DNA from 2 places in the Shinella sp. M27 genome. Region 2 is predicted to be linked to the other one. Evidence: predicted binding sites of a transcription regulator. Region 2 holds the regulator's gene; the other holds the start of a gene.
What was found. Region 2 encodes PhoB, which activates phosphate uptake and scavenging genes when phosphate is short. Its sites were predicted from a motif close to TGTCATNNANCTGTCAT; they were not measured.

Region 1: the regulator PhoB is predicted to act here: its motif matches at 2,397-2,413, upstream of ACOZK4_RS21220 (UDP-2,3-diacylglucosamine diphosphatase).

The regions. Positions count from the first base shown of each region.
Region 1 covers NZ_JBLZPK010000059.1:57,943-62,359, forward strand. Annotated here, with positions in the region: partial or broken gene ACOZK4_RS21215 (NADP-dependent malic enzyme) at 1-2,256, opposite strand, end outside; gene ACOZK4_RS21220 (UDP-2,3-diacylglucosamine diphosphatase) at 2,492-3,328, shown strand; gene ACOZK4_RS21225 (MFS transporter) at 3,435-4,417, shown strand, end outside.
Region 2 covers NZ_JBLZPK010000062.1:2,061-6,477, forward strand. Annotated here, with positions in the region: gene pstA (phosphate ABC transporter permease PstA) at 1-208, shown strand, start outside; gene pstB (phosphate ABC transporter ATP-binding protein PstB) at 222-1,037, shown strand; gene phoU (phosphate signaling complex protein PhoU) at 1,088-1,816, shown strand; gene phoB (phosphate regulon transcriptional regulator PhoB) at 1,838-2,521, shown strand; gene ACOZK4_RS23660 (GcrA family cell cycle regulator) at 2,649-3,179, opposite strand; gene ACOZK4_RS23665 (aspartate aminotransferase family protein) at 3,603-4,417, shown strand, end outside.

The DNA of each region.
Region 1 (4,417 bases), on a different contig from region 2:
CGAGGTTGCCGACGGCGACAGGATGTGGGCGGGCAGGGCGGCACCGAGCAGGATCGGGCCGACATGCAGGCTGTCCGTCATGGTCTTGACGACGCCGAGGGTGATGTTGGCGGCGTCGAGGTTCGGGAAGACCAGCAGGTTGGCTTCGCCCGTCAGCGTCGAGTTCGGCATGACGCGCTGGCGCAACACCTCGGAAATGGCCGCGTCGCCGTGCATTTCGCCGTCGGCTTCCAGATCCGGGTCCTGCTCGCGCACAAGCTCCATCGCCCGGCGCATCTTGAGCGCGCTGTCCGATTCGCGCGAACCGAAGTTCGAATGGGAGACGAGGGCTGCGCGCGGTGTGATGCCGAAGCGGCGGATTTCCTGCGCGGCCATGATGGTCATCTCGGCCACTTCCTCGGCCGTCGGCTCCATCGTCACATAGGTGTCGGTGAAGAAGGTCGCACCACGCTGCGAGATCAGCAGGCTGAGACCTGAGAAATCGAGCACGCCGGGCTTCTTGCCGATGATCTGGCTGACATCGCGCAGGTGGCGCGCATAACGGCCTTCGACACCGCAGATCAGGGCATCGGCGTCGCCGCGCTTGACGGCCAGGGCGCCGATGACCGTCTGGTTCGTGCGCACGATGGTGCGGGCGGCTTCTGGGTTGACGCCCTTGCGGCCGACGAGGCTCAGGTACTCTTCGACATAGTCGCGGTAGCGCGGATCGTCTTCCGGGTTGACCAGTTCGAAATCGACATTCGGGCGCACGCGAAGGCCGTAGCGCTTGAGGCGCGTTTCGATGATCTGCGGACGGCCGATAAGGATCGGCTGGGCCGTATTCTCCTCCAGCAGAATCTGGGCGGCGCGCAGCACGCGCTCGTCCTCGCCTTCGGCAAAGATCACGCGCTTCTTCTCGGCCTTCTTCGCGGCGGCGAAGATCGGCTTCATGATGAAGCCGGAGCGCCAGACGAAACGGTTGAGCTGGTCGAGATAGGCGTCGAAATCGGTGATCGGGCGCAACGCCACCCCGGTCTCGGCCGCCGCGCGGGCAACGGCCGGCGCGATGCGCAGGATGAGGCGCTGGTCGAAGGGTGAGGGGATCAGGTAGTTCGGCCCGAAGCTCGGCGTATCGCCGGAATAGGCGCGGGCGGCGACGTCGGAGACTTCTTCACGGGCAAGCGCCGCGATGGCGCGCACGGCGGCCATCTTCATCTCTTCATTGATCGTGCGCGCGCCGCAATCGAGCGCGCCGCGGAAGATGTAGGGGAAGCAGAGGACGTTGTTGACCTGGTTCGGGAAGTCCGAACGGCCGGTGCAGATCATGGCATCCGGGCGTATGGCCCGCGCCTCCTCGGGCATGATTTCCGGCGTCGGATTGGCAAGCGCCATGATCAGCGGATTTTCCGCCATGCGGGTCAAAAGTTCCGGCTTCAGCACGCCAGCGGCGGAGAGGCCGAGGAAGACGTCGGCGCCGTCGATGCTTTCGGACAGCGCGCGCTTGTCGGTCTCCTGTGCATAGACGGCCTTCCACTGGTCCATGAGGACTTCGCGGCCCTTGTAGACGAGGCCTTCGAGGTCGTGCACCCAGATGTTTTCGACCTTTGCGCCGAGCGAGACGAGCTGATTGAGACAGGCGAGTGCGGCAGCGCCGGCGCCGGACGCGACGATCTTGGCCTCGCCGAGCGCCTTGCCGGCCAATTCCAGGCCGTTCAGGACGGCGGCTGCGACGATGATGGCCGTACCGTGCTGGTCGTCGTGGAAGACGGGTATGTCCATCTTCTCGCGCAGCTGGCGTTCGACCTCAAAGCACTCCGGCGCCTTGATGTCTTCAAGGTTGATGCCGCCGAAGGTCGGCTCCAGCGCGGAGACGACATTGACCATCTCATCGACGGTCGGGGCGTCGATTTCGATGTCGAAAACGTCGATGCCGGCGAATTTCTTGAAGAGGACGGCCTTGCCTTCCATAACCGGCTTGGAAGCGAGCGGGCCGATATTGCCGAGGCCGAGAACTGCCGTACCGTTCGAGACGACGGCGACGAGGTTGGCGCGGGCCGTGTAGTCGGCGGCCGTCTCGGGATTGTCGCGGATTGCAAGGCAGGGGGCGGCAACACCGGGCGAATAGGCAAGGGCGAGATCGCGCTGGTTGCCGAGCGGCTTGGTTGCGGTGATCTCGAGCTTGCCGGGGCGGGGATAGCGGTGGAAGAAGAGGGCCTGCTGGTCGATGTCGCCACTGACTGGGCCGTTCTGCGTCCTCGGTTTGTCACCCGTGCTCATGATGTTTCCTGCCATATGCTGTTTTGGTTGCGGCTCCACATGCCACGAACACGTCGCGACGTGAAGTTTCCGGAACCTTCCATAAAGCCGCATTCGCCGGCCTGTGCAATGCCTATTTGCGGACGGAAAAGGCATAGGTGTGTCATCAATTTGAAACAGGAGTCTGGTTTTCAACGGGACGAAAGCCGCCGGTTCCAGATGGAACGCGGCGGCCGGCCACCCGGAGACGAACGCGATGAGCCCGACGCCTGCCGACCCCAATGTCCGCCACTTCCGCACACTCTTCATCTCGGATGTGCATCTGGGATCGAAGGCGGCCAAGGCGGATTTCCTGATCGACTTCCTGCGCCACCACGAGGCCGAAACGATCGTGCTGGTCGGCGATATCGTCGATGGCTGGCGGCTAAAGCGCAACTGGTACTGGCCGCAGTCCTTCAACGACGTCACGCAGAAAATCCTGCGCAAGGCGCGCAAGGGCACGCGCATCATCTACATCCCCGGCAATCACGACGAGTTCCTGCGGGACTTCCCCGGCACGCATTTCGGCGGTGTCGAAGTGGCCGAGCGCATGATCCACGAGGCCGCCGACGGTAAGCGTTACCTGGTGCTGCATGGCGACGAATTCGATGTCGTGGTGCGCCATGCCCGCGTCGTCGCCTATCTCGGCGACTGGGCCTATGATGCGGCGATTGCCATCAATGTCGTCTTCGCCGCGATCCGCCGCCGCCTCGGGCTGCCGTACTGGTCGTTCTCGTCCTGGGCCAAGCAGCAGGTGAAGAGCGCCGTAAATTTCATCGGCGAGTTCCAGAAAGTGGTTGTGGAAGAAGCCCGCCGCAACGATGCCGACGGCGTCATCTGCGGCCATATCCACCATGCCGTCATCACCGAGATCGACGGTATCCGCTACATCAACAGCGGCGACTGGGTGGAAAGCTGCACGGCGATTGCCGAGCATCACGACGGCGAGATGGAGCTGATCACCTGGCAGACGCTGACGGCGGTGCCCGAACCCGTGTCGATTGCAAGCCGCAGCCTCGGCGTGGTGGCGACGTCTGGTGCCGAAGCCGCCTGACGCATTCCGTTGCAGACGAGATCGGAACGCAACCGGCAGAAATAGCGGATTGGCGTACGTACATCGGCGTGCTAGAGCGAGGTCGTTCCAATACAGGTTCCCCGCCATGACCGCCCCTTCCGGGTTCACCGTGACATCAGGCGCGCCGCCGTTCTTCGTCGCGCGCATCGCCCTCGTTTTCAGCGCCCCGATGATGGTGAACGGCATTGCGCTGCCGTTTTTCCCCGTCTGGCTGGAAACGCTATCGATGAGCGATTTCCAGATCGGCATCATTCTGGCCGTGCCGATGTTCGTGCGCGTCTTCACCGCGCCGGTGGCCGGCGTCATCGCCGACCGGATCGGCGAACGCTCGATCATGCTGGCCTGGTCGGCCGTGCTGTCGCTCATGACGGCGATTGCGCTCTTTGCGACGGGATCGTTCTGGCCGGTGCTGTTGCTCTACACGCTGCAAGGCGCGGTCTATTCGCCCTATGTGCCGATCACCGAGGCGATCATGCTGTCGGGCGTGCGGCGCTGGAATTTCGATTATGGCCGGATGCGCCTCTGGGGTTCGCTCGCCTTCATCGTCGCGACGATGATCGGCGGCTGGCTTGCCGGCCTTTATGGCGGCGCCATGGTGCTGCCAGCGATGGCGGTGGGTTTCGTCTTGACCGTGCTTGGCGCGGTGATCGCGCCGAGGGTCGGCAAGCCGCGCCGGCCGTCGCCGATCTCGGCGATCGCGACGATGCCGACGAAAAGCACGCTGCGGCAGGCGGATGTGCAGTTCATGCTGATCGGCGTCGCGCTGGTGAACTCGAGCCATGCCATGCTCTTCGCCTTTTCGGCGATCTACTGGCAGAAGATGGGTTTCAGCGGCGTGGATGTCGGCATCCTCTGGAGTGCCGGCGTGATGGCCGAGGTGATTTTCTTCCTCTTCGCCGTCCAACTCCGCCGCCGCTTCAATCTGTGGTCGATGATGATCGTCGGCAGCAGCGTCGCCGTCCTGCGATGGATCATCTTCCCGATGGATATGTCCTTTGCCGGCTATTTCGTGCTGCAATGCCTGCACGCCTTTACCTATGCCATCATCCATATGAGCGTGCAGAGCCG
Region 2 (4,417 bases):
CGGCATGGTCGCCTTCGTCGCCGACATTCCCGGAACGCCGCTGGAACCCTCCACGGCTCTGCCGGTACAGATCTACATGTGGGCGAACGAGGCCGAGCGTGCCTTCGTGGAGCGCACCTCGGGCGCCATCATGGTGCTCCTCATCTTCCTCATCCTCATGAATGTTGGCGCCATCCTGTTGCGCCGCCGTTTCGAACGGCGCTGGTAGAAGGACCGATCCTATGAACATGATGTCAGAAGCAGCAGTCGAGAAAGCGCTGGACAAGAAAATGAACGACATTTCCTACAAGATGATCGGCAAGGACGTTTCGGTCTATTACGGCGACAAGCGCGCCCTCTACGACGTCAACCTGAACGTCCGCGAAAACACCGTGACGGCGCTGATCGGCCCGTCGGGCTGCGGCAAGTCGACCTTCCTGCGCACGCTCAACCGCATGAACGACACGATCGACGGCTGCCGCGTCACCGGCCGCATCACGCTCGATGCGGACGATATCTACGATCCGAACATCGACGTCGTCGAACTGCGCGCCCGCGTCGGCATGGTCTTCCAGAAGCCGAACCCGTTCCCGAAGTCGATCTACGAAAACGTCGCCTACGGCCCGCGCATCCACGGTCTTGCCAAGTCGAAGGCCGACATGGACGCCATCGTGGAGAAGAGCCTGCAGAAGGCGGGCCTGTGGAACGAGGTGAAGGACCGCCTGCAGGAAGGCGGCACGGGCCTCTCCGGCGGCCAGCAGCAGCGCCTGTGCATCGCACGCGCCGTCGCCGTCAGCCCCGAGGTCATCCTGATGGACGAGCCCTGCTCGGCGCTCGACCCGATCGCGACGGCCAAGGTCGAGGAGCTCATCCACGAGCTGCGCGCCAACTTCACCATCGTCATCGTGACGCACTCCATGCAGCAGGCGGCCCGCGTCTCGCAGCGCACCGCCATGTTCCACCTCGGCAACCTCGTCGAGGAGAACGACACCGACAAGATGTTCACCAACCCGGATGACCAGCGCACGCAGGACTACATCATGGGCCGCTTCGGCTGACGCTTCCGTCGCTGACGCCCCTGAAACCCGAGCGCATTAAGGACAGAACGATGTCATCGACCCATATTGTTTCGATTTACGACGAAGAACTGAAGTACCTCTCCCGCCGCATCTCTGAAATGGGCGGCACGGCCGAGCAGATGGTGGCGGATTCCGTCCGCGCCCTCGTCTCTACCGACGTGGCGCTGGCCCAGAAGGTCATTTCCGAGGATGTCATCCTCGACAATGCCGAGCGCCAGATCAACGAAAAGGCGATCGTCACCATCGCCAAGCGTCAGCCGATGGCGGCGGACCTGCGCGAAATCATGGGCACGATCCGCATCGCTGCCGAACTGGAGCGCGTCGGCGACCTCGGCAAGAACACCGCCAAGCGCGTGATTGCCGTGCAGAGCTCGGGCATGCCGCGCAAGCTCGCCCGGGGCCTGGAGCATCTCGCCGAACTCGCGCTGATGCAGCTCAAGGAAGTGCTCGACGTCTTCGCCACCCGCTCGGTGGACAAGGCCAAGGCGATCCGCGAGCGTGACGACGAGATCGACGCGATCTACACCTCGCTGTTCCGCGAACTCCTGACGTACATGATGGAAGACCCGCGTAACATCACGCCCTGCACGCATCTTTTGTTCTGCGCCAAGAACATCGAGCGCATCGGCGACCACGCGACCAACATCGCCGAAACCATCTACTACATGGCGACCGGCTCCCAGCCCGAGGGCGAGCGCCCGAAGGACGACACGTCGACATCGGTCGTCGCGGCCGACATCGCCGAAGCGTCCGAGTAAGTTTGAGCAGGAACCCTGTCCATGGTGCCCAGAATAGCCGTCGTGGAAGACGAGGAGGCGCTAAGCGTTCTCCTGCGCTACAATCTCGAAGCCGAGGGTTTCGAGGTCGATACGATCCTATCGGGTGACGAGGCGGAAATGCGCTTGCAGGAGCGCATGCCCGACCTCCTCATCCTCGACTGGATGCTGCCGGGCGTTTCCGGCATCGAGCTGTGCCGGCGCCTGCGCCAGCGGCCGGAAACAGAGCGCTTGCCGATCATCATGCTGACGGCGCGCGGCGAGGAGAGCGAGCGCGTGCGTGGCCTGGCCACCGGCGCGGATGACTATGTCGTCAAGCCGTTCTCGACGCCGGAGCTGGTTGCGCGCGTGCGCGCCATGCTGCGCCGTGCCAAGCCCGAGGTCGTCTCGACGGTGCTGCGCTGCGGCGATATCGAGCTCGACCGCGAGACGCATCGCGTCCACCGTCGCACCCGCGAGGTTCGCCTCGGCCCGACGGAGTTCCGCCTCCTGGAATTCCTGATGACCTCGCCGAGCCGCGTCTTCTCGCGCTCGCAGCTGCTGGACGGTGTGTGGGGACACGACATCTATGTCGACGAGCGCACCGTCGATGTGCATGTCGGCCGCCTGCGCAAGGCGCTCAATTTCGCCAACATGCAGGACGTCATCCGCACGGTCCGCGGCGCCGGCTATTCGCTGGAAACCTGAGCGACGCAATTCCTCCCAAGGACGGAAATGGGCCCTACGGGCCTGTTTGCGTTTTTGGGCTGCCCATCCATCGCCTCAAACAAAAACGGAGCCTTTCGGCTCCGCTTTCATTTCATATCGATTGCCGTCAGCGCATCCGGCGGCGCTCGGCCGAGGGCTGGTAGGCGAGGCGCTGGTGGTAGGTGCAGTAGGGCGAATTGTCAGGGGATTCGTTGCCGCAGAAATGGAAGTCGTCGTTCAGCGGATCGCCGATCGGCCACTTGCAGGTGCGCTCGGTGAGCTGCGTCAGTTCCAGCTTGCGCGACATCGGCACTACGACATTGTTGCCGTTGGCGGGAACCGGGAGCTGTTCGGCAACGGCCTCGAATTCCGTGTCCATGTCGTCCTTGGCGATCGCTGCCGGACGGGCTGCGGTGCGCGGCGTGACGGCACGGGCCTGGAAGGTCGCGGGGCGGGGGGCCGCCGGCGCCGGGCGCTTCGGGCGGGCGGCGGTCTGCGTGCCGCCGGCCTTGGCGCGGCCAGGCAGGTTGAGCCGGTGCACCTTGCCGATAACGGCATTGCGGCTGACGCCGCCGAGTTGCGCCGCGATCTGGCTCGCGCTCAAACCCTCGGCCCAGAGCTTCTTGAGTCTTTCGACGCGCTCGTCTGTCCAGTTCATGTTTTCGTCTCCGCTCGGCGTTCGATGCGGGAATCCCTCGTCGCGTCCCGGACAGATCCGGAACCTGAACGCCTTCAACTCTTTTGGTGACTAGTTCCGCCGCATGCAGTCTAGTAATTGGTCCTTAACCTAGAGACCGGTGGACTCTGTGACAAGAGTCGCAGGAATCGGCGCGAATCGATTTCGAGGTTTTCCCCAACTTGCTGGTCGGGTGTGACTCGATGGAGACACCTTCCGCGCGTGCCGTGAATCCTCACCCTGCGGGAGGTTCAGCGTCACTCGGGGTGCGATTTTGTTGACATCCCCAGGTGAAATGCCGATAGTGCCGCATGCCGCCGAAAGGCGGCTTTTGATTTTTCTGGAGCCCGGAAAAGTCAAGTGTCAGACGTCTTTTTTCGCATCTCTTTTCGGAGGATACGCGCCATGGCCGATGCCGCGCCGCTCTATGAAACCTATATGCGTGCGCCGCTCCGGTTCACGCGCGGGGAGGGCGTCTGGCTGATCGCCGAAGATGGCGAGCGATATCTCGATTTCGCCGCCGGCGTCGCCGTCAATTCGCTGGGCCATGCGCATCCTCATCTCGTTGCCGCGCTGAAGGATCAGGCCGACAAGGTCTGGCACCTGTCCAACCTCTATGAGGTGCCCGGCCAGGAAAGCCTCGGCCGCCGGCTGACCGACGCGACCTTCGCCGACAAGGTGTTCTTCACCAATTCGGGTGCCGAAGCGCTGGAATGCGCCATCAAGACCGCGCGCCGCTATCACTTCGCCAAGGGCCATCCCGGCAAGTTCCACATCCTCACCTTCGACGGCGCCTTCCACGGCCGCACCATCGCGACGATCGCGGCCGGCGGGCAGGAAAAGTATATCGAAGGCTTCGGCCCCAAGGCGCCGGGCTTCCTGAAGCTGCCCTTCGGCGATATCGCCGCCGTCAAGGATGCGATCACCGAGGAAACCGCCGGCATTCTGATCGAGCCGGTGCAGGGCGAGGGCGGCATCCGCCCCGTATCGAAGGAATTCATGCAGGAGCTGCGCCAGCTCTGCGACGAATACGGCCTGCTGCTGATCCTCGACGAGGTCCAGTCCGGCGTCGGCCGCACGGGCCGCCTCTTTGCCCATGAATGGGCGGGCGTGACGCCCGACATCATGGCGGTCGCCAAGGGCATCGGCGGCGGTTTCCCGCTCGGCGCCTGCCTTGCCACCAACGAGGCCGCCTCAGGCATGGTCGCCGGCACGCATGG